2 regions of the Mesorhizobium sp. M1066 genome follow, and region 1 is predicted to be linked to the other one. Evidence: predicted binding sites of a transcription regulator. Region 1 holds the regulator's gene; the other holds the start of a gene.
The links. The regulator LexA, encoded in region 1, represses DNA repair genes until DNA is damaged. The targets are predictions, from matches to a motif close to TGTTCNNNNTGTGTTCNG.
Positions count from the first base shown of each region.

Region 2: recA (recombinase RecA) is a predicted target of LexA. The motif match lies at 12,764-12,781, and genes of this name have one in related genera.

Region 1 covers NZ_JAMYMR010000003.1:300,370-316,020, reverse strand. Annotated here, with positions in the region: gene gltA (citrate synthase) at 1-1,288, opposite strand, end outside; gene gltX (glutamate--tRNA ligase) at 1,474-2,898, opposite strand; gene NKH52_RS07260 (ComEC/Rec2 family competence protein) at 3,001-5,463, shown strand; gene lexA (transcriptional repressor LexA) at 5,457-6,197, opposite strand; gene kynU (kynureninase) at 6,609-7,856, opposite strand; gene kynA (tryptophan 2,3-dioxygenase) at 7,936-8,772, opposite strand; gene NKH52_RS07240 (AMP-binding protein) at 8,769-10,394, opposite strand; gene NKH52_RS07235 (hormone-sensitive lipase) at 10,704-11,534, shown strand; gene NKH52_RS07230 (molybdopterin molybdotransferase MoeA) at 11,583-12,788, opposite strand; gene moaC (cyclic pyranopterin monophosphate synthase MoaC) at 12,788-13,270, opposite strand; gene trpC (indole-3-glycerol phosphate synthase TrpC) at 13,273-14,085, opposite strand; gene trpD (anthranilate phosphoribosyltransferase) at 14,096-15,106, opposite strand; gene NKH52_RS07210 (SurA N-terminal domain-containing protein) at 15,103-15,651, opposite strand, start outside.
Region 2 covers NZ_JAMYMR010000004.1:146,485-162,135, reverse strand. Annotated here, with positions in the region: gene NKH52_RS08570 (multidrug effflux MFS transporter) at 1-833, shown strand, start outside; gene NKH52_RS08565 (UCP034077 family protein) at 830-1,237, opposite strand; gene NKH52_RS08560 (inositol monophosphatase family protein) at 1,293-2,126, opposite strand; gene ttcA (tRNA 2-thiocytidine(32) synthetase TtcA) at 2,116-2,997, opposite strand; gene rpsD (30S ribosomal protein S4) at 3,106-3,723, opposite strand; gene NKH52_RS08545 (hypothetical protein) at 4,140-4,298, shown strand; gene NKH52_RS08540 (DUF3008 family protein) at 4,382-4,570, opposite strand; gene murI (glutamate racemase) at 4,635-5,435, opposite strand; gene NKH52_RS08530 (RNA methyltransferase) at 5,428-6,342, opposite strand; gene NKH52_RS08525 (NADP-dependent isocitrate dehydrogenase) at 6,557-7,768, shown strand; gene NKH52_RS08520 (glutathione S-transferase family protein) at 7,781-8,416, shown strand; gene alaS (alanine--tRNA ligase) at 8,641-11,307, opposite strand; gene recA (recombinase RecA) at 11,606-12,706, opposite strand; gene NKH52_RS08505 (carbohydrate kinase family protein) at 12,987-13,931, shown strand; gene NKH52_RS08500 (pseudouridine-5'-phosphate glycosidase) at 14,007-14,924, shown strand; gene NKH52_RS08495 (TfoX/Sxy family protein) at 15,131-15,454, opposite strand; gene NKH52_RS08490 (GFA family protein) at 15,546-15,651, shown strand, end outside.

The DNA of each region.
Region 1 (15,651 bases):
CGGTATAGAGCTGACGCGGGCGGCCGATCTTCTGGCGCGGATCCTCGATCATCTCTTTCCACTGCGCGATCCAGCCGACGGTGCGGGCGACCGCGAACAGCACGGTGAACATGGTGGTGGGGAAGCCCAGCGCCTTCAGCGTGATGCCGGAATAGAAGTCGACATTCGGGTAGAGCTTCTTCTCGATGAAATAGGAATCGGTCAGCGCGATCTTTTCCAGCTCCATGGCGATGTCGAGCAGCGGATCGTCCTTGATGCCGAGCTCGCCCAGAACCTCATGTGCCGTCTTCTGCATGATCTTGGCGCGCGGATCGTAGTTCTTATAGACGCGGTGGCCAAAGCCCATCAAGCGGAACGGGTCGTCCTTGTCCTTGGCGCGGGCGATGAATTCGGGGATGTGATCGACATGGCCGATCTCGCCAAGCATGTTGAGCGCCGCTTCATTGGCGCCGCCATGCGCCGGTCCCCACAGGCAAGCAATGCCGGCGGCGATGCACGCGAACGGGTTGGCGCCCGACGAGCCGGCGAGACGAACGGTCGAGGTCGAGGCGTTCTGCTCGTGGTCGGCGTGCAAAATGAAGATGCGCTCCATGGCGCGCGCCAGCACCGGGTTGATCTTGTATTCCTCGCACGGCACGGCAAAGCACATGTGCAGGAAGTTGGCGGCGAAGTTGAGCTCGTTCTTCGGGTAAATGAACGGCTGGCCGATGTGGTATTTGTAGGCCATCGCCGCGATCGTCGGCATCTTGGCGATCAGCCGCATGGAGGCAACCATGCGCTGGTAGGGGTCGGAGATGTCGGTGGAGTCGTGGTAGAAGGCCGACAGCGCGCCGACCACGCCGCACATCACCGCCATCGGATGCGCGTCGCGGCGGAAGCCGGTGAAAAAGCGCGACATCTGCTCATGCACCATGGTGTGGCGCGTCACGCGGTAGTCGAAGTCGTCCTTCTGCGCCTTGGTCGGCAATTCACCGTAGAGCAGGAGATAGCAGACCTCGAGGAAGTCGCCATGTTCGGCCAACTGGTCGATCGGATAGCCGCGGTGGAGGAGGATGCCGGCGTCGCCGTCGATGAAGGTGATTTCGGACTCGCAGCTTGCCGTCGAGGTGAAGCCGGGATCGTAGGTGAAAGCGCCGGTGGTTGAGTAGAGCGAGGCGATGTCGATGACATCAGGCCCGACCGAACCACTTCGCACCTTGAATTCATGGGTCTTGCCGGCGAATGCAAGCGTTGCCGTGGCCTCCTGGGTCTTGCCGCCCAAATCCATTTTTTTCGCAGCTTCGGTCATTGCAAACTCCTTCTTGTTTCCTCATGCCGGCAAAGGCAAAATTCTGCAGAGCGACACGTCGAAAATCACCGCAATGCGCGTATTCGCCACCGCATTTCAGGAGGTGCGTGCCAGATTGGGCCAAGGCCTAATGTTGCACTGCGAAACCCGCCTTTCAATGCCAATCTTCTTGGGCCAGTTTGCTCCTAATCGATTTGATCTGAGATGCGCGCCAGGCTTTCCTCGCGGCCGAGCACGGCGAGCACATCGAACACGCCCGGCGAGGTGCTTTTGCCGGTCAACGCAGCGCGCAAAGGCTGGGCCACCGCGCCGAGCTTGTGACTGCCGGCCGCTGCCACCTCGCGGATCGCCGCCTCCGCCGAGGCGGCTGTCCAGTCACTCGCAAGCCCGTTCAAAGCTTCGTGAGCACTGCGCAGGATCTTGCGAGCATCGTCGGTGAGCAGAAGGGCCGCCTTGTCGTCGATCGGCAGCGGTCGCGTGGCAAACAGGAAGGCTGCGCCGTCGACGAGCTCGACCAGCGTCTTGGCGCGCTCCTTCAGGCCCGGAAGCGCTGCCAGCAACTGCGCCTTGGTGCTCTCGTTCAGGCGCGCGGCGATCGCCGGGCCACCTTCGAGATAGGGCAGGGTGGCGATGAAGATGTCGAACAGTTCGGCATCGCTCATGCGGCGCATATGCGCGCCGTTGATCGCCTCCAGCTTGGCGAAGTCGAAGCGCGCCGCGCCCTTGTTGACGTCGCCGATATCGAACCATGAGATCATATCCTTGATCGACATGATCTCGTCGTCGCCATGGCTCCAGCCGAGGCGCGCCAGGTAGTTGAGCAGCGCCTCCGGCAGGTAGCCCATGGCGCGATAGGCCTCGACGCCAAGCGCGCCATGCCGCTTCGACAGCTTGGCGCCATCGGCGCCGTGGATCAGCGGGATATGCGACATGGACGGCACGTCCCAGCCCATGGCGTTGTAGATGACGGTCTGGCGGGCGGCATTGGTCAGATGATCATCGCCACGAATGATGTGGGTGACGGCCATGTCATGATCGTCGACGACGACGGCATGCATGTAAGTGGGATTGCCGTCCGAACGCAGGATGATGAAGTCGTCGAGATCCTTGTTGGGAAAGCGCACGTCGCCCTGGACACGGTCATGGACGATGGTCTCGCCTTCGGTCGGCGCCTTGATGCGGATGGCGCCCTTGGCGCCTGCGGGCGCCTCTGAGGGGTCGCGGTCGCGCCAGCGGCCGTCATAGCGGGGTGGCAGCCCCTTGGCTCTGGCGGCCTCGCGCATTGCCTCCAATTCGGCTGGCGTGGCGTAGCAATAATAGGCCTTGCCCATGCGTACGAGTTCCTCGGCCACCTCGCGGTGGCGCGGCGCACGCTCGAACTGTGACACCGGCTCGCCGTCCCAGCTCAGGCCAAGCCAGGAAAGCCCGTCGAGGATGGCAGCCGTCGCGGCTTCATTGGAGCGTTCACGGTCGGTGTCTTCGATGCGCAGCAGCATCGTGCCGCCAGTGTGCTTTGCATACAGCCAGTTGAACAGCGCCGTGCGCGCGCCGCCTATGTGCAGATAGCCGGTGGGCGAGGGGGCAAAACGGGTGACGACCTTGTCGGACATGGAACTCTCGGAAACCATCTGAAGCGGGGTGCGGTTGCGCGGACTTTCGCGCGCCCGGCGTTCATGTAGCATAGGGTGTCGAGGGCGCAAGGGGCAGACCTGATGGCTGGACGAGGCTGGGGCTCGGATCAGGGCGAGGACGCTGCCATTGGCGTCAGCGAACGGTCCCTGTTTGCGCCTCTGCCAGCCTCGTTGCCGCCGCCGTCACCCCTCGTGCCGGATCCCGGCAAGGCGCCCTTGCAAGCGGATGTCGCCGCCTCTGTTCCTGTTGCCGAAACCGGCAGGATCGTGCGCGTGCGCCGGCAGATCGGCCTGACATCACTGCCTCGCCTGCGCCACAGCGTGAACATGGCGGCGAGCCTGGAACTCGATCGGGGCGTAGCCTTCCTGCTGGTGCCGGTCTGTCTGGCGATCGGAGCGATCGGCTATTTTTCGCTGACGGCCGAGCCCGACTTTGCGAGACCTGTCGCGGTTGTCATTCTGACGGGGGTCTGTGCGCTGGTCTCGCGCTCATGGCCAAAGACCCATCTGTGTTTCATGGCGGCACTTTTGTGCGCCCTAGGACTGCTTGCTGCCAAGGTCGAGACGTGGCGTGCGGGCACACAAATGTTGGGCTCGGAAATCTCGACGCAGGTGACCGGCCGCGTCGTCTCGCTCGACCGGATGGAAACCGGCCGCATCCGGCTGACCATCGACGTGACATCGACCGCAAGACCGAAACTGCGCTATGCGCCGGAACGGGTGCGGCTTTCGGCACGCAAGATCCCGGCTGACGTGACCGCCGGCTCCCTCATCACCGGATATGCCAAGCTCTTGCCGCCGACCGGACCGGTGCGGCCGGACAGCTATGACTTCTCCTTCGACAGCTATTTTGCCGGCATCGGTGGCAGCGGGTTCTTTCTCGGCAATCCAAAGCTTGTCGTCAACGATGACGGCGACATGCCGCTGCCGGCCCGAATTTCCTCTAGCGTGGAAAATGCCCGTGAAGGCATCGCCGACCATATCAGGGCGAGCGTCGGCGGCGCCGAAGGCGAGATCGCCGCGGCGCTGATCGTCGGCGTGCGCGCCGGCATTCCCGATGACATCAATGAGGCGATGCGACGTACCGGCATCTATCACATCATCTCCATTTCGGGACTGCACATGGCTCTGGTCGCCGGCACCATCATGGGTTTGCTGCGCGGCGCCTTCGCCTTGTTTCCCGACTTTTCCGCGCGTCGCCCGGTCAAGAAGTATGCCGCCGCCGCCGCACTGTTCTCGATCGCGGCCTATCTCATCATCTCGGGAGTCGTCGTTGCCGCCGAGCGCAGCTTCATCATGCTGGCGGTGATGCTGATTGCCGTGCTGTTCGATCGAGCAGCACTCACCATGCGCAATCTGGCGATCTCGGCGATCGCCGTCATCGTGGTGTCGCCGCATGAGGTGGTCGGCCCGAGTTTTCAGATGTCGTTCGCCGCGACCGCGGCTCTGGTCGGCGCCTATGCCGGCTGGGCCGATCACCGCGCGGGAAAAGCAAGACCGCCGCCGCCAAAGCGATCCATGCCAGGTTTCCTGACGCGAAAATTCCTGCTGGCGGCAACCGGCCTTGCCATGACCTCGATCATCGCCGGAAGCGCGACGACGCTGTTTGCCATCTGGCATTTTCAGCGTGTCTCGCCGCTTAGCCTGTTTGCCAATCTCGCGGTTATGCCGATCGTCACCGTCGTCATGTTCCTGGCCGTCGCCAGCGCGCTGCTGATGCCTTTCGGATTGGATTGGCCGGCTCTCTACCTGATGGGTAAGGGCCTGACGATGATGATCGCCATATCCGGCTGGATCTCCGAGCGTTCGCCTGTCGATGGGGTCGGGCTGATTTCGCAACAGTCGGTCCTGCTGGTGGCGATTGCTTTGGTCATCGCGACGATGGCGACAACTTGGCTGCGGCTCGCTGCTCTGCCCTTCGCGCTTGCCGGCCTGCTGACGGTCTCGGATACGCGCACGCCGGATGTGCTGATCTCGGAAGACGCCCGGCTGGTGGCGTTGCCGATCGGTGGCGGCGAGCTTGCCGTCAGCCGGGAACGGCCGAACGAATTCACCGTCGATAACTGGAAACGCGCCCTGACATCAGAAACCATCGTCGTGCCAGAGGTGTTCGACAACAGCGATGGGCAATTCGATGTCGCGGATGCCGTTGATCTGCCGCTGGGATCGCCGTTCTATTGCTCCTCAGGCGTTTGCGTGGCCAGGCACATGTCCGGTGCGATCATTGCCTATGTCGAGGACCGCAAGGACGCCTGGAAAGCCTGCGGCTTCGCCGAGTTGATCGTCATCAATGACGCCACCGCGTATGACGCCTGTCACAATCCGCTGGTTCTCGTCATCACCAAGCGGCAACTGGCTCGCAAAGGCAGTGCCGCGGTCTTCTTCGATCGCCAATCGGCGACCACGCCAGCGACGATCAGCTTCGCGGTGGACAGCCCATATCGGCCCTGGCACACGCAACGCAAATACTCTCGTGAGGCGAGGGGGCTGGCACCCTTCAAGAAACCGGAGAAGCCAGCGGCCAACCCGCAGCCGGCTCAGTAGCGGCGGATCAGGCCGACGAGCTTGCCTTGCACCTTGACCCTGTCCGGGCCGAAAATACGGGTTTCATAGGCCGGATTGGCGGCTTCGAGAGCAATCGAAGCGCCCTTGCGGCGGAACCGCTTCAGCGTCGCTTCCTCTTCATCGACCAGCGCCACGATGATCTCGCCGGGGCTCGCCGTGTCGGCATTGCGGATGATGACGGTGTCGCCGTCGAAGATACCGGCCTCGATCATCGAGTCGCCCTTGACCTCCAGCGCATAGTGGGCGCCGCCCATGATCATGTCCGGCGGCACCGAGATCGAATGCGTCTGATGCTGGATGGCATCGATCGGCACACCGGCGGCGATACGGCCCATGACCGGGATCGACACGGCGGAGACCGCATCGTCATCATTGCCGGGCGAGGGCATCCGCGAAGGCGCCGGCTTGATCTGCCGGCCAAGGGCACCACCCTGACCGAGACTGCCCTGGATGACGCTTGGCGAAAACTTCTTTGCCGCGTTGAGGCCGGGCGCGATCGAGTCCGGCAATCGCAGCACTTCCAGCGCGCGTGCCCGGTTGGGCAACCGGCGAATAAAGCCGCGCTCCTCAAGTGCGGTGATCAGCCGATGAATCCCGGATTTGGAGGCAAGGTCAAGCGCCTCCTTCATCTCGTCGAAGGATGGCGGAATGCCGCTCTCCTTCAGGCGTTCATGGATGAACATCAGCAGTTCATGTTGCTTGCGCGTCAGCATGGCGGCCCCCAGGTTACCTGAAACCAGAATCGAAAAACAAACCCAGAACAAACCCTATCTGTTCCAGTTGTGTTCTGCAACCGTTTAAAGTTTAATGAATTTGTTAAGGCTGCTGAAATTATTTGGCGCTTGCCAGCGGGTCGCGATCAACAAGCGCCAGGCACGGCGATGCGCCTGCTCACATTGAAATTATTATGGTTAATGACCTGTGGCTCATCCTCGACCCAAGGATTGGCATTATCAATCTATCGACCTCCACAAAGGACGATATAAATCTTCGGGACGTTCGTTTGCCGTGAACGAAACGGAGCCAAAACGCCAACGTCTGTTGGCATTTGTGGCTGGAAATTCAGCCCTCCGTCATCTGCCAGGCAGTGAGGGCGGCGGCGGCGGATCGCGGGGATCGTTGCGTCAGGTAACGGCTTCTTTGACCGCGAAACGCTGGTCCTTCCATGCGCCCGTGCGCAGAATATCCTCCAGCACCTCAACCGCCAGCCACACATCCTTGTAGCCGACATACAGCGGCGTGAAGCCGAAACGGATGGTCGATGGCGCACGGAAGTCACCGATCACCCCGCGCTCGATCAGCGCCCGCATGATTTGATAGCCATGGTCGTGAAGGAACGACACCTGGCTGCCACGCCTGGTCGCGTCGCGGGTGGTCTCCAGCGTGAGACCGTAGGCGCCGCACTTGGCTTCGACGAGCTGGATGAACAGTTCTGTCAGTGCGACGCTCTTCTTCCGCAATGCCGCCATGTCGACGTCGCTCCAGATGGCAAGCGCGCCTTTGAGCGCCCGCATCGACAGGACAGGCTGGGTGCCGCACAGAAAGCGGCGGATGCCGGTGCCGGCAACATAACCCCGTTCGAAGGCAAAGGGCCGCGCATGGCCCCACCAGCCGCTGAGCGGCTGGCTGATATCGCCGTGGTGGCGCTGCGCGGCATAGATGAAGGCCGGTGCGCCCGGACCGCCGTTGAGGTACTTGTAGGTGCAGCCGATGGCGAAATCGGCATTTGCGTGATCGAGCTCGACGGGCAGGGCGCCGGCGGTGTGGCAAAGATCCCAGACGATCAGCGCTCCGGCCGCATGAGCTTTGCGCGTCAGCGCCGCCATGTCGCGCAGTTCACCCGATTTGTAATTGACGTGATTGACCAGCACCACCGCGACGTTTTCGTCGATCAGCTCTTCGATGGTCGGCGCGTCGACACCCGCGAGGCGCAGCAGGACGCCATCCCGGGTCGAGGCCACGCCTTCGGCGATGTACAGGTCGGTGGGAAAACTGTCACCTTCGGCGACGATGGCCGACCGGCCGGGCCGCATCTCCAGCGCCGCGTGCAGCACCTTGTAGATGTTGGTCGATGTCGTGTCGCAGACAACGGTCTGGCCGGCCGCGGCTCCTATCAGGCGTCCGAGCTGGTCGCCGAGTTCGATTGGCATCTCGAACCATCCGGCCGTGTTCCAAGCTCGGATGAGATCCTGGGCCCATTCTTGGGTCGCCGCCTGCTGCAGCTCGCTGAAAACGGCATGAGACGCTGCCCCCAGTGAATTGCCGTCGAGATAGATCATCCCCTCCGGCAGAATGAAACGGTCGCGCATGGCCCGCAGCGGATCCGTGGCATCCATCGCTTCGACTGCGGCGAGATCAGGAATTCCACTCATGGTCGGTCAGTCCCCGGTTGTTCGCGAAGGGTTTTCCGCCACAGCGCGTCCCCTCGGTGTGCCTGTTTTCATTTCGACGTCAGAGCCGGGTGCGGACCGTCCACAGCTCCGGGAACAGCACGACCTCGAGCATTTTCTTCAGATACGAAGCACCCGACGTGCCGCCGGTGCCGCGTTTCAGGCCGATGATGCGCTCCACCGTGGTGACGTGATTGAAGCGCCAGCGCCGGAAATAGTCCTCGAAGTCGACCAGCTTCTCGGCCAGTTCGTAGAACATCCAGTAGCGCTGCGGATCGCGGTAGATGGTCTGCCAGGCGACCAGCACCTCTTCATTCTCGGTTCGCGTCTCACGCCAGTCCGTGCGCCTGGCATCGGCACCGATGTCGAATCCGTTGCGCGCCAAAAGCAGCAGTGCCTCGTCATAGAGCGACGGCTCGGCCAGGATCGCTTCCAGCTTCCCGCTCAGGTCGGGCCGATGCTTGTGCGGCCCGAGCATTGCCAGGTTTCGGTTGCCGGCCATGAACTCGATGGCGCGATACTGCCAGGACTGGAAACCCGAGGACTGGCCGAGCGCGTCGCGGAACTCGGTGTATTCGCTGGGCGTCATCGTCCGCAGCACGTCCCAGGCATTGTTCAGCTGCTCGAAGATGCGCGCAACGCGCGACAGCATCTTGAAGCTCGGCTCGAGCCGGTCTGCGCGGATGGAACGGATCGCGGCGCCAATCTCGTGCAGAGCAAGCTTCATCCAGAGCTCGGAGGTCTGATGCTGGATGATGAACAGCATCTCGTCATGCGCCGATGACAGCGGCGTCTGGGCCTCCAGCACTTTCTCCAGGTGCAGGTAGTCGCTGTAGGACATGCGCTCCTTGAACGACATCTGGGCGCCTTCGGACGCCGGATCGTACGGTTGGCTCAATTGATTTTCTCCGTGCGCAGCCGGAAGCGCTGGATCTTTCCGGTCTGGGTCTTGGGCAGAGCGGCGATGAATTTTACCGATCGCGGATATTTATAGGGCGCGATCGTTGCCTTGACATGGTCCTGCAGGCGCTTGGTGGTGAGGGCGTCGGGCGCGACGCCCTGCACCAGCACGACATGCGCCTCGACGATCTGGCCGCGTTCGGCGTCCTCTGCACCGATCACCGCGCATTCGGCGACGTCCGGATGCGCCAGCAGCGCCGCCTCGACCTCGGGACCGGCGATGTTGTAGCCGGCGCTGACGATCATGTCGTCGGAGCGTGCGGCGAAATGGAAGAAGCCGTCCTCGTCCTGCGTGAAGGTGTCGCCGGTGAGGTTCCAGCCGTCGCGCACATATTCCTTCTGCCTGTCATCGGCCATGTAGCGGCAGCCGGTCGGGCCGCGCACCGCCAGCCTGCCGGTCGTGCCGCGCGGCACCTCGCGCATCTCGTCATCGACGATGCGCGCCTCATAGCCGCCCACCGGCTTGCCGGTCGACGCAGGCCTCATGTCATCGAAGCGGTTGGAGATGAAGATGTGCAGCATTTCGGTGGCGCCGATGCCGTCGAGGATCGGCTTGCCGGTCTTTTGCGTCCACTCTTCGAAAACCGGAGCGGGCAAGGTCTCACCGGCCGAAACTGCAACGCGCAGCGATGACAAATCGGCACCTTCATCCATGGCCTTCAGCATGGCGCGGTAGGCAGTCGGCGCGGTGAAGGAGATCGTCGCTTTGTAGGTTTCGATGATGTGGATCATGTTGGGCGGCGTCGCCTGTTCGAGCAGCGTCGCGGCAGCGCCGAAGCGCAGCGGGAAGATGGCGAGCCCGCCAAGGCCGAAGGTGAAGGCCAGCGGCGGCGAGCCGACGAAGATGTCGTCCGGCGTCACCTCCAGGATTTCGCGGGCGTAGGCGTCGGCGATGATCAGCAGGTCGCGGTGGAAATGCATCGTCGCCTTCGGCACGCCTGTCGTGCCCGAGGTGAAGCCGAGCAGGGCGACATCGTCGCGGCCGGTGTTGACCGCACTGAACGTCACCGGCTTGTCGAGCGCGGCGCGATCGAGTTCAGCATCATGGTTGGCGGTGCCGTCGAAACCGATGACCTGCCTGAGGAATGCGCTGTCCTTGGCGCACACGGTCATCTCGTCCATCAGCCTGGTGTCGCAGAGCGCGACGGTGATTTCCGCCTTGTCGACAATCTTGGCGAGTTCGCCGGCGCGCAGCATCGGCATGGTGTTGACGACCACGGCACCGACCTTGGTGGCAGCCAGCCAGCAGGCGACCATGGCGGGGTTGTTGGCCGAGCGGATCAGCACCCGGTTGCCCGGCTTGACGCCATAATTCTCGACCAGCGCGTGGGCCAGCCTGTTCGTCCAGTCGGACAGTTCCTTGTAGGTGCGGCGGCGGCCATTGCCGATGAGGGCGGTGTGGTCGCCGAGACCTTTTTCGACCAGCCTGTCGGTCAGTTCGACACCGGCGTTGAGGCGTTCGGGATAGTCGAAGCCGTCGAGCAGGATTTCAGGCCATTGCTCCGGCGGCGGCAGGTGATCGCGCGTGAACGTGTCGATATGCGCTGAAGGCCCAAGCATGTCGCCGCTCTCCCGTCTGCTGCCTGGCCAGTGCGCGATGCGCCTTGGCCGGATGTAGTGGATCCTAAGGTCCTGCTCTGAGGAAGCTTCGTAATACCATCGCACCTGCTGGGATGCGCCCAGAAAGGGTGAACATCTGCAGGTTCGGGCAGCACAGCAGACCTCCCATTGTCGGCTGTTCGTTGGGGCAGGATCGCACCAGTCGAAATTTGTTTCAAGCCTAAAATGTTTTTTGCTCAGGGCATTGACGCATGGCATGGCGGTGGCCATTGCTAGCAAGTAGCGATGCCGTCTTGGGGAAGGGCGCAGATGTTCGAACGTCACATCGTCAATTGGGATGATGCCTATGCAAACGGCGCCAACATCGCGGGCAGTGATCGCTGGCCGTCTGCGTGGGCGGAGCCAGCGCAAGCATTCCGCGATGCGCTGTCGGCGCAGGGCCGGGCGCGGCTCGACATCGCCTATGGCGACGGACCGCGCAATCGGCTCGATCTTTTCCTTCCCAGGGCCGCGCCCAAAGGGCTGGTAGTGATTATCCATGGCGGTTACTGGCTGGAGACCGACAAGAGCTTGTGGTCGCACCTCGCCAATGGCGCGGTCGGCAGTGGCTTCGCCGTGGCGATGCCCTCTTACACGCTGTGCCCGGACATACGCATCGCCGGCATCGTCAGGGAGATTGGGGCGGCGATCGGCGAGGCAGCGGCAATGGTCGACGGACCGCTGATGCTGACCGGGCATTCGGCCGGCGGCCATCTCGCCACCCGGATGGTGACGACAACCACGCCGCTGGCTGCCGATGTGGCGCGACGCATACGCCAAGTCGTTTCGATTTCAGGCTTGCATGACCTGCGTCCGATCATGCGCACCGGCATGAACAAGGAACTGGCAATCGACGAAGAGGAGGCGCTGGCTGAAAGCCCGGCGCTGCTGCGACCCGTGGATGGTGCCCGCATCACCTGCTGGGCCGGTGGCGGCGAGCGCGCTGAATTCCTGCGCCAGAATGCGCTGCTTGCCAACATCTGGACCGGCCTCGGCGCCACCACCAGCGTCGTGGTCGAGCCCGACCGGCATCATTACAGCATTGTCGACGGCCTTGCCGACCCGGCGCATCCGCTGACGCAGAGCTTGATCTCGAACTAGAGCCGGGATCACTTTCTCGTCTGTTATGAATGGCTTGTCTGGGATTCCTCAGCGCAGCATCAAAACGCTGCAAGCCTCGCCAGCAGCCGCTGCAGGGGCAAACGGCGCCCGCACGATCAGCCCGTTGGCGTCGGCCAGCATTCTCAGCATTGAGGAATCCTGGATACCGAACGGCGTCGCCACCGGCACGCCGTCATCTTCCCTGACCACGGCTCGGACATAGTCCTGGCGCAAATCATTGGCCGGCATTGCGGCGCCCAATCGCGCTTGGCGAACGTCCTGGCGATGATTGCGGCCGCCGAGCCGCGCCAGCAGCGGCTTCAGGAACAACTGCGAGCAGACCAGGCTTGCCACCGGATTGCCGGGCAGGCCGATGCACCTGATGTCGCCGAGGCGGCCGAACATCAGCGGCTTGCCGGGGCGCATGGCGATCTTCCAGAAGCCGAGCGTCATGCCTTCGCCGGTCAGCACGTCGTGGATCAGGTCGTGATCGCCGACCGAGGCGCCACCAAGCGTCACGATGACATCCGCACCGGCCGCGACCGCTTGTCTGATCAGGGCAGCGATAGCCTCCTTGCGATCGGGGGCAATGCCGAGATCGAGCGCGCGGGCGCCGACCGAGTGTGCGGTGGCAGCGACGCCATAGGCATTCGATGAGATGATCTGGTCCGGGCCGAGATCACTGCCCGGCGGCAGCAATTCGTCGCCGGTGGCGATGATGGCGACCAGCGGCCGTTTCACCACGCTGACCCGGGGATGGTTGGCCGATGCTGCCAGCGACAGTGCCGCCGGGTCGAGCAAGCGGCCTTTTTCCAGCAGCATGTCGCCTGTTGAAAAATCGAGCCCGATGCGGCGGATGTTGCGCCACTCCGCGGTGGGCTCGATCACTTCGATATCGCCGCCGCCGAGATCGAGGACATTCTCCTGGATGACGATTGTGTCGGCGCCTTCGGGCAGCGGGGCGCCGGTGAAGATGCGCACCGCTTGGCGCTTGCCGACCGTGCCGTCGAAGCCACGCCCGGCCGGCGCCATGCCGATCACCGACAGCCTGGATGGGACCGACGTGACGTCGGCGGCGCGCGCTGCATAGCCGTCCATGGCGGAAGCATTGAAAGGCGGCTGGGTGCGAAGAGCAACGACCGGTTCCGCCAGAACACGATCCACCGCCTCGAACAGAGGAACGCTTTCGGCGGCTAGAGGCGCCGCACCATCGAGCAGGCGTTCAAGCGCCTCCGCGATAGGAACCAGCGCCATCAGGCGCTCGCCTTGTAGTCACCCGACTTGCCACCCGTCTTTTCGACCAGGCGGATGCCGGTGATGACCATGGCGCGGTCGACTGCTTTCGCCATGTCGTAGATGGTCAGGCAAGCTACCGAAGCGGCGGTCAGCGCTTCCATCTCGACACCCGTCTTGCCGGTGACGCGCGCCAGCGCGGTGACCTTCAGGCCCGGCAAAGCATGGTCGGGCTCGATGTCGACGGAAACCTTGGTCAAAAGCAGCGGGTGGCAGAGCGGGATCAGTTCATGCGTCTTCTTCGCCGCCATGATACCGGCGATGCGCGCGGTGCCGAGCACATCGCCCTTCTTGGCGTTGCCGGCGAGGATCATCTTCAGCGTCTCGGGCTGCATCGCGACAAAGCCTTCGGCAATCGCCGTGCGCGTCGTCTCCGCCTTGTCGCCGACATCGACCATGTTGGCCTCGCCCTGCACGCCGAGATGGGTAAGGCCTGATACCATCGTCAGATGGCCTCGGCCAAAGCCTTGCCTGTCAGAAGCAGGCGCGTCGCCGCGGTGACGTCCTGTTGCCGCATCAGGCTCTCGCCGACAAGAAAAGTGCCGATGTCGCTCTTTTGCAGCCTGAGGCAGTCGTCATGCGAGAAAATACCGCTCTCGCTGACCAGCAAGCGGTCGGCCGGAACCATCGTCGCCAGCCGCACTGAAGTGTCGAGGCTGGTCTCGAATGTGCGCAGATTGCGGTTGTTGATGCCGATCAGCCGCGACGACAATTTCAGCGCGCGCTGCGTCTCGGCCTCGTCATGCACTTCGACCAGTGCATCCATGCCGAGTTCGAACGCCGTCACCTCAAGTTCGCTCGCCAGCGCGTCATCGACGCTGGCCATGATGATCAGGATGGCATCCGCGCCCCAGGCGCGGGCTTCGTAGACCTGATACGGATCGAATAGGAAATCCTTGCGCAGCGCGGGCAGGGCGACGGCTGCCCGCGCCTTGGTGAGAAACTCCGGCGCGCCCTGGAAAGACGGCGCGTCGGTCAGCACCGAAAGACAGGCAGCACCACCCTTGGCATAGGCCTGCGCCAGCGCCGGTGGATCGAAATCGGCGCGGATCAACCCCTTGGACGGGCTTGCCTTCTTAATCTCGGCGATCAGCGCGAAGGCGCCGGATTTGCGCTTCGCTTCCAGCGCGGCAAGAAAGCCGCGCGGCGCGTCGGCATCTTTTGCCCGCGCCTTGATTTCGGCGAGCGGCACACGAACCTTTGCCGCCGCGATCTCGTCGCGCTTGTAGGCCTCGATCTTGCGAAGAATGTCAGACACGCTCTATCCGTTATCCGTTCGAAATCTCGACCAGCCTGTCGAGCACTTGCAGGGCACGGCCGCTATCGATGGCTTGCGCCGCCGCCGCGATGCCGTCGCCAAGCGTCGTCGCCTTGCCGGCCACAACCAGTCCGGCACCGGCGTTCATCAGCACGGTGTCGCGATAGGCGCCGGCGCCGCCGCCCAGCATATCGCGCAAGGCCTTGGCGTTGTAGTCCGCATCACCGCCGCGCAATTCATCCTTGCTGTGACGCGCCAGCCCAACCGCTTCAGGGGTCAGCGTGAAGCTGCGGATTTCGCCGCCGATCAGTTCGGCGACCTGCGTCTCGCCGGTGGTGGTGATCTCGTCATAGCCGTCGCCATGGGCGACCCAGACATGCTCGGCACCCAGCGCCTTCAGTGTCTCGGCAACCGGCAGGATCCATTCCGGCAGGAACACACCGACCAGCTGCCGCTTGACGCCGGCCGGATTGGAGAGCGGCCCGAGCAGGTTGAATATGGTGCGGGTACCGAGTTCGACGCGGGTCGGGCCGACATGCTTCATCGCCGGATGATGCGCGGGCGCGAACATGAAGCCAACGCCTGCCTCGTGGATGCAGCGGCCGATGAATTCGGGCGAGATGTCGATCTTGACGCCGAGCGCAACCAGCACGTCGGCTGCCCCCGTCAGCGACGACAGGCCGCGATTGCCGTGCTTGGCAACCCGCACGCCGCTGCCGGCAACGACGAAGGCCGATGCCGTCGAAATGTTGACGCTGTGGGAATTGTCGCCGCCGGTGCCGACGATGTCGACGGCATCGGTGGGCGCGTCGACGTGCAGCATCTTGGCCCGCATGGTTGCGACGGCGCCGGAAATCTCGCTCACCGTCTCGCCGCGCACGCGCAGCGCCATCAGGAAACCGCCGATCTGGCCGGGGGTCGCGTCACCCGACATGATGATGTCGAAGGCCTCGCGCGCTTCCTCAAAGGAAAGCGCGCTACCGGTCGCGATCTTGGCGATATAGGTTTTCAGCGCGCTCATCTTGTCGAGGCTTGGGCGACGGCGGCCTGGTCGATGCGAACGTCGTACTGTGTCTGCAACTGTGCCACCAGTTGGTCGAGCAGGTCGTCAGACATGCCGGAGGTGAAGGATTTCTGCGCATCGTCCGGCACCGAACTGGCATCGGCTCCGGCGGGCTCGAACACTTCGGCGACCTTGTACAGGATCTGTCCGTCGCCGGTGGGCGAGGGGATCAGGCCGGTACCGCCTTCGCCGACGCCGAACATCGCTGCCGCGCCTTCCTTGCCGAAATCGACATCGTCGGCCTCGCGCTTGACGCCGCGCTTGGTCTGCTTTTCCAGCTTCAGCTCGCTGGCGATGACGTCGAGCGTGGCGCCGGCCTTGAGCCGCTTTTCGAGCTCGTCAGCCCTGGCCGCAAGCCGCTTGGTCGTCTCCGCCGCCGTCCAGTCGGCGACGACTTTCTGACGAACCTCGCCCAGCGTCCGGTCACGAGCTGGCGTGATGGAGGCCACCTCATAGAAAACGAAGCCGTTGTCCGCGGTGGTCAAGGCATCGTTTTCGGTGTT
Region 2 (15,651 bases), on a different contig from region 1:
TGATGTCGCTGATCTTCATGGTGTTCATGGCGATACCGGTCATTGCTCCCGGCATCGGCCAGTTCATCATGCTGTTTGCTACCTGGCATTGGATCTTCGTCACCATGGCCGTCGGTGCGCTCCTCGTCTCGGCTTGGTCGCTGCTGCGCCTGCCTGAAACGCTGCATCCCGAACATCGCCGGCCGCTGACCGTGAACTCGATTGTCGGTGGGTTTCGCATCGTGCTCACCAACCGCATTGCGATCTGCTATGCCTTCGCCAGCACCTTCATCTTCGGCGCCATGTTCGGCTTCATCGCTTCGGCGCAGCAGATCTATGTGGACATCTTCCATGTAGGCGAGATGTTCCCGGTCATCTTTGCCGGGGTTGCGGGCGTGCTCGCCTTCTCCAACTTTCTGAACTCGCGCCTTGTCGGCCGCATTGGCATGCGCCGCCTGTCGCAAAGCGCACTGCTCCTGTTCCTGGTCATCAGCCTTGCCTGGCTGGTGATTTCGCTGGAAATGAAGATGCCGCTCTGGCTGTTCATCACGTTCTTTGCCTGCGCAATGCTTCCATTCGGTGCGCTGGGCGCGAACTTCAACGCGCTGGCCATGGAGCCGCTTGGCCAACTGGCCGGCACGGCGTCGTCGATCCTCGGTTTCATGCAGACGTTTCTCGGCGGCATTCTCGGCACGCTGATCGGTCAGGCCTTCAACGGCACGGTGACGCCGCTGGCCGCCGGCTTCTGCAGTGTCTCGGTCGCGGCGCTGCTGATGATCTTCATCGCCGAGCGCGGCAAGATGTTCCAGCCACAGAACCCGCCCGTTTCAGGGCACATCACCGACTTGCATTAGGAGGCACCTTCAAGAGCTGCCGTGAATCGAGGAGCAAGCATGCGCCCCGCGATTGCTCCACCCATGCTGTGCGAAAAGGGCAATGGCAGAGCTTCATCCAGTGCCTTGAGGATTGAGGCCACGAAGGCCCGGCTGAGCTGGGCATCGGCGCCCAGATCGGAATATGTGGCGCGAGGCTTGCCGATCAATGTGCCGTCGCGGCGAAGCGAGAACCGCAACGTGAGGGACATGCCCGCGGTTCCGGGTGGCGGCTTCCAGCAGGCATAGATAGCGTCCGACATCTCCCTTATCGTATCGACGGGATCCGGACTGCGACAGCTGCGCTCTTGCGATTTTGCTTCCAGGGAACTGGCAAACAAAGCGGCGGCAAGAGCCGCCGCGACAAATGCGAACCGAGGTTTCATTCGAGAGCCTCCGGATTTGCGTGAAATTGCACCGCTCCTTCGGCTAACGCAGCAATTAATCCTGTGCCGCCCAGAGTTCGCGGCGCAATTCGTGCCAGCTTTCGCGATCGGGCGCGACAAGCAGGCCGCCGCCGAGATGCGAGGGCAGATAGGTGCTGCCGTCGAAGCGCGCCGCGTGGCCGCCGGCCTCGGCATGGATCAGCACGCCGGCCAGATGATCCCACGGCATCAGCTTGTTGTAGACGACGAAGTGGGCATGGCCGCTCGCCAGCAGGCGGTATTCGTGCGCGGCGCAGCGATAGGCGAACTGCGACAGGATCTTCGTCTGGTTGCGCGCCAGCCGCGACCGCTCCGGCTCGGCCATATATTGCCAGGAGACCGAGCCGGTCATCTCCGAGATCGTCGCGGGTGCCGCGACATGCACCTTCTCGATGCTGCCATGCGCATGCCGGATATGGCTGCCGGCGCCCCTGGCGCCGATCAGCCAGTCCTTGCCGACGGGATCGTGGATGATGCCGGCAACGGTTTCGCCCTTGACCACGACCGCCAGCATGACGCCGAACAGCGGCACACCGGACGCGAAGTTGAAGGTACCGTCGACCGGGTCGATGACGAAAGCCAGATCGGCATCGCCCAGACCATCAAGCAGTGCCGGATTGTCGGAACAGGCCTCCTCGCCGACGATCATCGCCTGGGGATAACGCTCGCGCAGCCTGGCGGTGATGAGCCGCTCGGCGTTGACGTCGGCCTCGGTCACCAGGTCGGCAGCCGACGTCTTCTGGCGGATGTCGCCCTCACCAAGCCGGCGAAAGCGCGGCATGATCTCGGCCATTGCGGCGTCGGACAGAAGGCCAGAGAGCCAGTCGATCGCGGTGTCGTCAAATGTCATCGGATATGTCTAGCCTTGTGCTGAGGGTCTCGTTGAGCGCCGCGAAATCGAACAGCTTTCTGTCGAGCAGATGCGATGGCCTGCTGTTGGACAGTGCGCGCAGCATCGTATCCTTGCGGCCCGGCATGCGCTTTTCCAGATCCTCGAGCATCGCCTTCATGGCATTGCGCTGAAGACCTTCCTGGCTGCCGCAGAGATCGCAGGGAATGATCGGGAATTGCATGGCGGCAGCGAATTTTTCCAGATCGGCTTCGGCGCAGTAGCTCAATGGCCGCAGCACCATGACGTCGCCGTCGTCGTTGAGCAGTTTTGGCGGCATGGCGGCGAGACGGCCGCCATGGAACAGGTTCATGAAGAAGGTTTCGAGAATGTCCTCACGATGGTGACCGAGCACAAGCGCCGAGCACCCCTCCTCGCGCGCAATGCGGTAGAGATGGCCCCGCCTGAGGCGCGAGCAGAGCGAGCAATAGGTGCTGCCCGCAGGCAGCTTGTCGGTGACGACGGAATAGGTGTCCTGATACTCGATGCGATGCGGGATGGCGTATCTGTCGAGATAGTCCGGCAGGATATGTTTGGGGAAATTGGGCTGGCCCTGGTCGAGATTGCAGGCCAGAAGATCGACCGGCAAGAGCCCGCGCCATTTGAGGTCGAGCAGCACGGCGAGCAGGCCGTAGGAATCCTTGCCGCCAGACAGGGCAACGAGCCAGCGCTGGCCGGGCTTGACCATCGAGAAATCCTCGATCGCCTGCCGGGTCAGCCGCAGCAGCCGCTTGCGCAATTTGTTGAATTCGACCGAGGACGGCACGTCGGCGAACAGCGGATGGAAGCCGCCTTCGCTGTCGACCGGTTCGATGTCTGGAAGCATGTTCATGGCATGTCGCTTTCAGTGGCCCAGAGCGCCGGATTAGCGGACATGACCGACAAAGAAAAGGCCGCCTCTACGGGCGGCCTTTGCTTGGTATCGCAGAACGCGCTCGTTTTAGCGCGAATAGAATTCGACGACCAGGTTCGGTTCCATCTGCACGGCGAACGGAACGTCCGCAAGGCCAGGGATGCGCGAGAAGGTCGCGACCATCTTGTTGTGATCGGCTTCGATGTAGTCCGGCACGTCGCGCTCGGCGAGACCGACCGCTTCCAGAACGATGACCAGCTGCTTGGACTTTTCGCGCACTTCGACGACATCGCCCGGCTTGCAGCGATACGAGCCGATATTGACACGCTTGCCGTTGACGTTGACGTGGCCGTGGTTGACGAACTGACGGGCGGCGAAAATGGTCGGCACGAACTTGGCGCGGTAGACGACCGCGTCGAGACGCGATTCGAGCAGGCCGATCAGGTTCTCCGAGGTGTCGCCCTTGCGGCGGTCAGCCTCTTCATAGACCTTGCGGAACTGCTTTTCCGAAACATCGCCATAGTGACCCTTCAGCTTCTGCTTGGCGCGCAGCTGCAGGCCGAAATCGGAAAGCTTGCCCTTGCGGCGCTGGCCATGCTGGCCAGGACCGTATTCACGCTTGTTGACCGGGGACTTCGGGCGGCCCCAGATATTTTCGCCAAGACGGCGGTCGATCTTGTACTTCGCGGATTCGCGCTTGCTCATCGCATTCCCTTTTCAAAACAATACACCCGGAACCTCATGGTCCGGGTGAAGGAAACGCGCCCTCCTCTGGCCTCCGTTTTCGAGACCTGACAGGGTTTTCCCACGCAACGCGGCGGAAAACCCACGGGACACGTCAGTTCAAACAAGATAGTAGAATTGGATTTCCACGCATCTTGCGCACTTAAAGAAAACCACCGGGCATTGCGGCCCGGTGTTGGGGCGCTGATTAAACGGAGATTTAACCGGTGTCAAGCTTGTGGCTGGCGTAGGCCATGGCGACGATATAGCGTCTCTGGGTTGAGTGCAGTGGCGGGAGGTTGCGCCAGCGGCATCAGGAAGGGACCGGAGCAGAGGAGCTACATTCGCATGAGAAAATCTTCCTTACCCTGACAGGAGCCGCTGTGTTGGCGGGATCCATGGCGGTCCTGACACCGGAGCCGGCGGAGGCCAGGCATTGGCAAGGACACCGGCATCACCAGGCTTGCCGCATCGTGATCAAGAAGAAGGTTATCTGGCGGCACGGCCACAAGAAGGTCATACGCTACAAGATCATGCGCTGCAGCGGGCGCTGGTAGGCTCCTATACGGTCTCAGGCGGCCGATATCATTTCAAAGCCCGCGGTCTTGGCCGCGGGCTCTTTGATTCCGGATGCTTACCCTTAGTCTTTCGACTTCTTCTCCGGCAGGCCCTTGCGCTTCGTCTCGGCGAATTCCTCGAGCTGCTTTTCGCTCATCGATTCGTACATTCCCTTGGAAGCGCCCTGCAGTTCGCTCTTCTTGGTCTCGCCGCGCTTGGCCGACAGAGCCGCGCCGGCGGCTTTCTGCTGGGCTTTCGAGGTGGCTGGCATGGTTCTTTCTCCCGTTAGAATCTGGAGAAAAACGCAACGACTGCCGTGATGTTCCGCTTCGCAATCACGACATCGCCAGCCCGAAGCCCTGTATCAGGCGACGGGTCGGGAAATCGGCTCTTTTCGATGTGAAGACGGCAAGGTCGGAGCCTTCAGGCAGCATCTCGCCACGACCGCTCGGATCGATGTCGGCGAGAAGCGACAGCGCCCGGCGCGCGATCGCTTCAGCGGGGTCGAGCCAATCGACCGGCCAGGGAGCCGTCTTGCGCATGCGATTGGCCAGAAAGGGGTAGTGTGTGCAGGCGAGCACGACGATATCCGTACGCAGCGCATCATGTTCGACGAAGCACGGCGTAATCTCGGTGCGCACGGCTTCTTCATCGACGAAGCCCTCACGCATGTAGATCTCAGCCAGTCCCGCCAGCCTGTCGCTGCCGACCAGGCGGACATGGCATTTCTGCGCCCATTTGCTGATCAGGTCGCGCGTGTATTGGCGCTTGACGGTGCCGGGCGTCGCCAGCACCGAAACCAGCCCTGAGCGCGTGCGTTCCGCCGCCGGCTTGATCGCAGGCACCATGCCGACGAAAGGATGCTCGGGAAATCTATCGCGCAACGCATCGATCACCAACGTCGAGGCGGTGTTGCAGGCGATGACGGAAATGGCCGGCGCAAACCGCTCAAGCAGTTTGCCGAACAATTCGAGGATATGCGCCCTCAGCGCCGGCTCTTCCCAAGCGCCGTAGGGAAACGCAGCGTCGTCGGCGACATAGATGAAGCGGCGGTCGGGCATCAGCACGCGTGCCTCGCGCAGCACGGTAAGCCCGCCGATGCCCGAATCGAACATCAGGATCGGCCGCTCAGTCATTGTCGGTTCCTTTTCCGCCAAGCGGCGGTATGTCATCGTCCTTGCCGGTGTCGGCAAGGCGCGCCGCCTCCGCCTTGCGGGCACGCGCGGCCGCAGCGGGCAAGCGCCGCGGATCGTCGCCAGGGGACCCGTCGCCGCGCGGCATCGCCGGAGAAAACCTGTCGAGCGACGAGATGATGCCGCGCAGCACCTTGAGCTCCGGTTCGGCAAAGCCGGGGCGTGTGAGCACCGCGCGCAGATTGTCGACCATTTTCGGCTTCTTCGGTGCCGGCCGGAAATAGCCGCGCGCTTCCAATGCGCCTTCCAGATACGCAAACAGGCCGTGCAATTCTTCCTTGCTTGCCGGCTTCATGTCCGGGCCGGAAAAATTGGTCTTGGTCTCGTCTTCCAGGCCGGACTTCATCCATTCGTAGGACATCAGCAGCGCGGCCTGGGCGATGTTGAGCGAAGAGAAATCGGGATCGACCGGGAAAGTGACGATCTCGTCGGCAAGGCCGACCTCGTCATTGTAGAGGCCGAAGCGTTCGCGTCCGAACAGGATGCCAGTGCGTTGTCCCATTGCATGATGTGTCCGAAGCATTCTGCCCGCCTCCACCGGCCCGCGCACGGATTTGAAGCCGTCGCGCTGCCTGGCCGTGGTTGCGAAGACAAAGTTCAGGTCGGCGAGCGCCGAGGCCAGATCGTCGAACACTCTCACGGCGTCGATGACATGATCGGCGCGGCTGGCCGCCGCGCGCGCCTTCTCGCTCGGCCAACCATCACGCGGGTTGACCAGGCGCAGCTCCGACAGACCGAAATTGGCCATGGCGCGCGCGACCATGCCGATGTTCTCGCCAAGCTGCGGCTCGACGAGGATGATCGCCGGGCCGGCGACTGCAATGCTATCGGGATCTTTAGTGACGGGCATGATTGTCAATGAACTGCTGTTTGCGGCATTTCAGCGTCCCTGCCACATTCGGCCGTGAAAATGAAGCATTCGCAAATGACGACGGCTCTGGCCTCCAATTCGTGACCGATCGCCGTTTGCGTGGCCAAAAGCGCTTTGATATACGGGCGACATCTCCCGGCCCAACGCCACGCGGGCAAGGCCGTCCCATATCCCAGCAACGAGGCATTCTTTCATGGCGAAGATCAAGGTGGCGAACCCGGTCGTCGAACTCGACGGCGACGAGATGACCCGCATCATCTGGCAGTTCATCAAGGACAAGCTGATCCACCCTTATCTCGACCTCAAGCTTGAATATTACGACCTCGGCATCGAGCACCGCGACGCCACCAACGACCAGGTGACCATCGATTCGGCCAACGCCATCAAGAAACACGGCGTCGGCGTGAAATGCGCGACGATCACGCCCGACGAACAGCGCGTCGAGGAGTTCAAGCTGAAGAAGATGTGGAAGTCGCCGAACGGCACCATCCGCAACATCCTCGGCGGCACCATCTTCCGCGAGCCGATCATCATGAAGAACGTGCCGCGCCTGGTGCCCGGCTGGACCAAGCCGATCATCGTCGGCCGTCATGCCTTCGGCGACCAGTACCGTGCCACCGATTTCCGCTTTCCCGGCAAGGGCAAGCTGACCATCAAGTTCGTCGGTGAGGACGGACAGGTGATCGAGCACGATGTGTACGACGCGCCCGGCGCCGGTGTCGCCATGGCCATGTACAATCTCGACGACTCGATCCGCGAGTTTGCCCGCGCCTCGCTGAACTACGGCCTGCTGCGCAACTATCCGGTCTATCTGTCGACCAAGAACACTATCCTCAAGGCCTATGACGGCCGCTTCAAGGACATCTTCCAGGAGGTCTACGAGGCTGAATTCGAGGCCGAGTTCAAGTCGAAGAAGCTGTGGTACGAGCACCGCCTGATCGACGACATGGTGGCCTCCGCCCTGAAATGGTCGGGCGGCTATGTCTGGGCCTGCAAGAACTATGACGGCGACGTGCAGTCCGACACGGTTGCGCAGGGTTTCGGCTCGCTCGGCCTGATGACATCGGTGCTGATGACACCGGACGGCAAGACCGTGGAAGCCGAAGCCGCGCATGGCACCGTCACCCGCCATTATCGCCAGCATCAGAAGGGCGAGGAAACCTCGACCAATTCGATCGCCTCGATCTTCGCCTGGACGCGCGGCCTCGCGCACCGCGCCAAGCTCGACGACAATGCCGACCTGAAGCGTTTCTCCGAAACGCTGGAAAAAATCTGCATCCAGACGGTCGAGTCCGGCTTCATGACCAAGGACCTGTCGCTCTTGATCGGCCCCGACCAGCCCTGGCTGTCGACCACCGGTTTCCTCGACAAGATCGACGAGAACCTGCAGAAGGCGATGGCCTGACAAGTAAGCAAGATGGGCAAGCCCATCGTCTACGGGGCGGAGTACAGCGTCTATGTGCGCATCGTCCGCCTCGTACTCGCGGAAAAAGGCATCGACTACGAGTTTGTGCCGGTCGATGTCTTTGCCGCCGAGGGCGTTCCCGCCTGGTATTTCGAGCATCATCCGTTCGACCGCATCCCGGCCTTCGAGCATGACGGGTTTCGGCTCTTCGAGACGAGCGCGATTGCCAGATATGTCGACGAGGCGTTCGACGGGCCGACGCTGCAGCCTGCCGACGCGCGCGGCCGCGCCAGGATGGGCCAGATCATCGGCATGCTCGACGCCTATGGCTATCGCGCGATGGTCTGGGATGTTGCCGTTGAGCGGCTGGAGAAAGAGGCCCCCGACGAGGCGCTGATCGCCAGCGGGCTGCGCCAGGCCGAAACGGTGCTCGGGGTGCTTACCTCACTCAAGGCTCCCGGACCGTGGCTGCTCGGCGACCAGCTCACGCTGGCCGACCTGCACGCGGCACCCATCATCGCCTATTTCCTCAATGTCGCCGAAGGGCAAGGCCTGTTGGCACGGTTCGCGGATATCCAGAACTGGTATGCGCGCATTGCGGCTCGGCCGAGCTTCGTGCGGACTGAACAAGCCCGCGATAAGTATTGAGAGGCCTGCGGGACAGCGCCCCCTCTGTCCTGCCGGTCATCTCCCCCACGAGTGGGGAGATTGGCAGCGTCCGCTAAGGCGCCTATTCCGGCGCGGTTTTATTTCCAGGTGGTAGATTGGCGAAAGCCGATGCGACGTCCGATCTCCCCCAAGTGGGGGAGATGTCCGGCAGGACAGAGGGGGGCGTTGGCCCTCCAACCGTTGCTCTAATTCAACCCACTTGCCTACGCCGCTTCGAGTGCCGCCCTCACCGCTGCAATCGCATCATCGGCCTTGGAAGCGTCGGGGCCACCGGCCTGGGCCATGTCGGGCCGCCCGCCGCCGCCCTGCCCGCCCAATGCGGCGGAGGCCACGCGGACAAGGTCGACGGCGCTGAAGCGGCCGATGAGGTCGTCGGTGACGGCCACCACGACGGTTGCCTTGTTGTCTTCGCCGGCGCCGACGAAGACGACGACGCCGGAGCCGAGCGAGCTCTTGCCGGCATCGGCCAGCGGCTTCAAATCCCTAGGCGAGACACCGGAGACCGTCTTGCCGAGAAAGCCGACACCGGCGACCGTCTCATTGGCGGCTGGAGCATCGGCTGACGATCCCCCGCCCAGCGCCAGCTTTTTGCGCGCCTCGGTCAATTCCTTCTCGAGCTTCTTGCGCTCTTCGAGCAGTGTCTCGACGCGGGCCGGCACATCGGCCGGCGAAATCTTGAGCACGGCCGCCGTCGCCTTCAAACGCCGGTCCTGCTCGTCGAGATGTTTGCGCGCGGCTTCGCCGGTCAGCGCCTCGATGCGGCGCACGCCGGCGGCGACCGCGCTATCCGACACGACACGCACCAGACCGATGTCGCCGGTCGCCCTGACATGCGTGCCGCCGCAGAGCTCGACCGAATAGGGTCTGTTGGCCTTGGTGCCATGCACGCCCGTGCCCATCGAAACGACGCGCACTTCGTCACCATACTTCTCGCCAAACAGCGCCATGGCGCCTTCGGCAATGGCATCGTCGACCGACATCAGGCGCGTGGACACCGGGCCGTTCTGCACGACGATCTCGTTGGCCATGCGCTCGACCTCTTCGAGGTCCTCCGATGAAATGGGTTTGTTGTGCGAGATGTCGAAGCGCAGGCGCTCGGGCGCGACCAGCGAGCCCTTCTGCGCGACATGGCTGCCCAGCACCTCGCGCAGCGCCTCATGGATCAGATGCGTCGCGGAATGGTTGGCGCGCAGCCTCGAGCGTCTGGCATGGTCGACCTTCAGTTCGACGGCGGCACCGGTCTTGACCGTGCCGCTGGCAACCCTGCCGACATGCACGAACAGCCCGTCGGCCTTCTTCTGCGTATCCGAAACCTCGATCGAGAACCCCTCGCCGGAGATGACACCGGTGTCGCCCATCTGGCCGCCGGACTCGGCATAGAACGGCGTCTGGTTGACGACGATCGCCACCGCGTCGCCCTTGCCGGCGCTGTCGACGGTCTTGCCGTCCCTGACCAGCGCCTGGATGATGCCTTCGGCAGCTTCAGTCTCATATCCGAGGAACTCGGTGGCGCCGGCCTTCTCGCGCACGGAGAACCAGATGGTCTCGGTGGCCGCGTCGCCGGAGCCGGCCCAGTGCTTGCGCGCCTCGGCCTTCTGCTGCTCCATCGCATTGGTGAAGCCGGCAAGATCGACAGAGATGCTGCGCTGGCGCAGCGCGTCCTGCGTCAGATCGAGTGGGAAGCCATAGGTGTCGTAGAGCTTGAAGGCCGTCTCGCCATCCAGCATGTCGCCGGCATGAAGCGTTTCGGTCGCCTCCGAAAGCAGGCCGAGGCCGCGCACCAGCGTCTTGCGAAACCTGGTCTCCTCGAGCTTCAGCGTCTCGGTGATCAACTGTTCGCCGCGCAGCAGTTCCGGATAGGCCTGACCCATTTCGCGCACCAGCGCCGGCACCAGCTTCCACATCAGCGGTTCGTTGGCACCGAGCAACTGCGCATGACGCATGGCGCGGCGCATGATGCGGCGCAGGACATAGCCACGGCCTTCGTTCGAAGGCAGCACGCCATCGGCGACCAGGAAGGAGGACGAGCGCAGATGATCGGCAATGACCCGGTAGGACGCGACAGTCTCCTTGTCGGGACCATGCCCGATCGCGGACGAGGCGGCGTCGATCAGGTGGCGGAACAGATCGGTCTCGAAGACGCTTTCCACCCCTTGCAGGATGGACGCCATGCGCTCCAGGCCCATGCCGGTGTCGATCGAGGGGCGCGGCAGGTCGATCCGCTCCTCCTTCGTCACCTGTTCATACTGCATGAACACCAGGTTCCAGAATTCCAGGAAACGGTCGCCATCTTCCTCCGGGCTGCCGGGAGGACCACCCCAGATGTGCTCGCCGCGGTCGACGAAGATCTCCGAGCACGGCCCGCAGGGTCCGGTATCGCCCATCGCCCAGAAATTGTCCGATGTCGCGATGCGAATGATGCGGTCGTCGGAAAACCCGGCGATCTTCTTCCAGAAACCGGCCGCCTCGTCGTCCGTGTGATAGACGGTGACCAGCAGCTTGTCCTTGTTCAGCCCGAACTCCCTGGTGATCAGGTTCCAGGCAAGCTCGATGGCGCGCTCCTTGAAATAGTCGCCGAAGGAGAAATTGCCGAGCATCTCGAAGAAGGTCAGATGGCGTGCCGTGTAGCCGACATTGTCGAGATCGTTGTGCTTGCCGCCGGCGCGCACGCTCTTCTGGGCGGTCGACGCGCGCGAATAGGGCCGCTTCTCCAAACCGGTGAAGACATTCTTGAACTGCACCATGCCGGCGTTGGTGAACATCAGTGTCGGATCGTTGCGCGGCACCAGCGGGCTCGACGCGACGATCTCGTGACCCTCCTTGCGGAAGTAGTCGAGAAATGTCGACCGGATCTCGTTCACGCCACTCATGAATGCTGCCTTTTCGGAAGAGCCGCCGGCAAACCGGCGGAAATGGGCTCTGCGTTTTTAGAAGATTAGGACTTGGCCTTTTAGCCGCCGCGCCTCACCCTGTCCAGAAACACGGAATTGGTCCAATCCACGGCCTTTGCCGGCCATTCGAACCGGCCTGTTTTCGCCGCCAAAACGCAAAACCGCCGGCACTGGGCCGGCGGTTTCGAAACGCAATAACGCGGAACTCAATTACATAAGCCTGAGAAAATAGAACGCGATTATGGCCGAACTCCGGCCGGCATCGCGCACGAAGCTGTTACATGGCGCCGGATTCTTCCTCGAAACCGTCGTCTTCGCCGCGCTCAGGGCCGCCATTCTCGAGAAATTTCTCGGCGATCAGCCCGGCATTCTGCCTGATCGACAACTCGATCTCGCGTGCCGTGTCGGGATTGTCACGCAGGAACAGCTTGGCATTTTCGCGGCCCTGGCCGAGACGCTGCGAATTATAAGAAAACCAGGCGCCAGACTTCTCGACAATACCGGCCTTGACCCCGAGATCGACCAGTTCGCCGGTTTTGGAGACGCCCTCACCAAACATGATGTCGAATTCGACCACCTTGAAGGGCGGCGCCAGCTTGTTCTTGACCACCTTGACGCGGGTCTGGTTGCCGACAACCTCGTCGCGGTCCTTGATCGAGCCGATGCGGCGGATGTCAAGACGCACCGAAGCGTAGAATTTCAGCGCATTGCCGCCGGTGGTGGTTTCAGGCGAGCCGAACATAACGCCGATCTTCATGCGGATCTGGTTGATGAAGATGACCATGGTGTTGGAGCGCGAGATCGAAGCGGTCAGCTTGCGCAGCGCCTGGCTCATCAAGCGGGCCTGCAGGCCGGGCAGCGAATCGCCCATCTCGCCTTCAATTTCGGCGCGTGGCGTCAGCGCCGCGACCGAATCGACCACCAGCACGTCGATGGCGCCGGAGCGCACCAGCGTGTCGCAGATTTCCAGCGCCTGCTCACCGGTGTCCGGCTGCGAGATCAGGAGGTTTTCGAGATCGACGCCAAGCTTGCGGGCATAGACCGGATCGAGCGCATGCTCGGCATCGACGAAGGCGCAGATGCCGCCCTTCTTCTGGGCTTCCGCCACCGTGTGCAGCGCCAGCGTCGTCTTGCCCGAGCTTTCCGGCCCGTAGATCTCGATGATGCGACCGCGCGGCAAGCCACCGACACCAAGCGCGATGTCGAGGCCAAGCGAGCCGGTCGGCACCGTTTCAATCTCGACGACCTGATCGTTGGCCCCGAGCCGCATGATCGAGCCCTTGCCGAAAGCCCGCTCGATCTGCGACAGCGCCGCATCCAGAGCCTTTGATTTGTCCACTGCCTTGTCCTCTACCAGCCGCAAAGAATTCTGAGCCATGATACATCACCCCTTGGTCGTCAATGAAGGCCGGACAATCCGTAATCCCTGCCTATTTGTACCTTTTTTGTTCTCATTTGGCAAGAGGGGTCAAATATCTGAAAAACAAACGATATCCGGATTTGTTCTTTTTTTGTCCAAGGATTCGATCAGGGATGCACCACACGTTGGGCCAGACGGCTCGGTTGTTTCGATCTGCCGAATCGCCGCCTTGCATGCGAAGCTCCGTCGCACAGCCTAGCGCTTGTGCGGCTGGAATAACAAAGGTCATATCGCCGGCATGCTGAAATCCGCGAACATACTGGCCGTAGGCGGCGCCCATATCGACCGGCGCGGCCAGGTGTCCGGCGCTTACGTGCCGGCTGCCTCCAATCCCGGCACGATGCGTGAGGATGTCGGCGGCGGGGTCTTCAACGCTTTGCGCAGTGCAGTGCGGCGCGGCGTCTCCGCGTCGCTCATGTCGGTTCGCGGCGGCGATGCCGCTGCCGACACCGTTTCGCGGGCCATTGCCGAGGCAGGCATTACCGACCTGTCGGCGGTCTTCCTCGACCGCACAACGCCGAGCTACACGGCACTGATCGACAGCGAAGGCGAGCTGATCGTCGGCTTTGCCGACATGGCGCTCTATGATTTGGCGTTTCCCAAGCAGATCAGGCGCTCCAAGGTGCGGGAGGTGATCGCTGCCGCCGATGCCGTTTTCTGCGACGCCAACCTGCCGACGACGGCACTGGAGCGGCTGGTTTCGCTCACCGCCGGCAAGCCAGTCTTCGCCATTGCAATTTCGCCTGCCAAGGTAACGCGGCTGATACCGGTGCTGAAGGAGCTCTCGCTGGTCTTCATGAACCGGCGCGAGGCCATGGTGCTGGCCGGCGTCGCCGCGAACGCCACGGAGCGCGAGGTCGTCGACGGGTTGCGATGCAGCGGCCTCGTCAGCGGCGTGGTGACGGCGGGCAGCGAGCCCATGCTGGGCTTCGATGAAGCCGGCGCCTTCTCGATCCTGCCGCCGCCGCCAAGAAAGGTCGCTGACGTCACCGGGGCCGGCGATGCCCTGGCGGGCGCAACGGTCGCTGCTTTGCTGCGCGGACTGCCCCTGCGGTCAGCACTGCGCGAAGGCATTGCCGGGGCGACGCTTGCCATCGAAAGCGCCAACGCCGTTCCGGAGTTCACCGCGGCTGATTTCACTGAGGCATTGGCTCTTGTGCCGGATGCCAGGGAAGTGGCATGAGACCGGCGAATTCATAGTGCCGCGATGTTGCCTGGTGTCCCGACGGACGCGCGGCATTCCGGATTGGAGACCCTGATGACCCCTGAGACCGCCGGCCCCTTCATCGATATCCACGCGCCGGTGGCGCAGGCCCTGGCGGTCGGCCGGCCGGTGGTGGCGCTGGAAAGCACCATCATCACCCATGGCATGCCGTACCCCGACAATGGCGCCATGGCGGCCGATGTCGAAAAGATCATCGCCGATGGCGGCGCCGTGCCGGCGACGATCGCCGTGGTTGGCGGCCGCATCAAGATCGGGCTTTCGGATGGCGAGCGCGAATCGCTGGCGATGACGGGCGACGCCATGAAGCTGTCGCGCGCCGATCTCGGTTTCGCCGTGGCGCAAGGGCGCACCGGTGGCACCACGGTCGCCGCCACCATGATCGCGGCGCATATGGTCGGCATAAAAGTGTTCGCCACCGGCGGCATCGGCGGCGTGCACAAGGGCGCCGAAAAGAGTTTCGACATTTCCGCCGATCTCGACGAGCTGGCGCGCACCCCGGTCATCGTCGTCTCGGCCGGCGCCAAGGCAATCCTCGACATCGAAAAGACGCTGGAGGTGCTGGAGACGCGCGGCGTGCCGGTGATCGGCCTTGGCTGCGAGACGATGCCGGCCTTCTGGTCCAGGCATTCGCCATTCCGCGCGCCGCTGACCTTGCACGAGCCGGAAGAGATCGCGCATTTCTACCAGACGAGGGCAGCGCTGGGGCTCGCCGGCGGCATGCTGATCGCCAATCCGGTGCCGGAAAACCATGAAATCCCGGCTGAGGAGATGGCGGGCTATATCGACGCCGCGCAGAAGGCCGCCGAGGCACAACATGTCACCGGCAAGGCGGTGACACCGTTCCTGCTGGGAAAGATCCTCGAACTGACCGGCGGCAGGAGCCTGAAGACCAACATCGCGCTGGTGGAAAACAATGCGCGGCTGGCGGCGAGGATTGCCAAGGCGCTGTAGGCCAACGTCGGCGGGACAGCACCCCCCTCTGTCCTGCCGGACATCTCCCCCGCAAGGGGGAGATCGGATGTCATCAAACCTCCGCCAATCTTCAACATTGAAAAAAGCAGGCAGACGCTGAAACTGCCCATCTCCCTCCTTGCGGGGGAGATGGCCGGCAGGCCAGAGGGGGGTGCTGGCCCGCCGACGTTCCCAAATATTGCGCGTCACTTCCCCGCCCGCCGCCCCGCCTCATAGGCGAGCCGTGCCCAGATCGTCATCTCGTCGGGATCATCGAAAGCGCTGTCTGGAACGCTCCAGTAGGGCATGGCGACCAGCTTGCCGTGGCGCGAGCCGGTATAGGTCCATTGCGCGCAGCCGGCGGCCTCGAACTCGGGCGCGCTTTGCTCGTCGGCCTTCAGCATCAACTCACCGCGCAGCACGATGGCGACGATGACACCGTCGAAATAGATTCCCTTGCCGCCGAACAGTTTTCGGATGCTGACCGGGCCGAGGCCCTCGAACAGTTCGGCGATGCGTTCATTGTCCATGCCGCGATCATGTCACCGGCGTTTGGCCTTGTCATCGCCGCAACCAAAATCATGCTGACAGGTTGTGTGAGGTCGATCGGAGTTTCCCGCCATGCCCGTCCTGCTCAAAGGGTCCTGCCGCTGCAATGCCGTGCGTTTCGAGGTGGAGAGCCACACGCCGGCGCCATTCATGCTGTGCTACTGCTCGATCTGCCGCA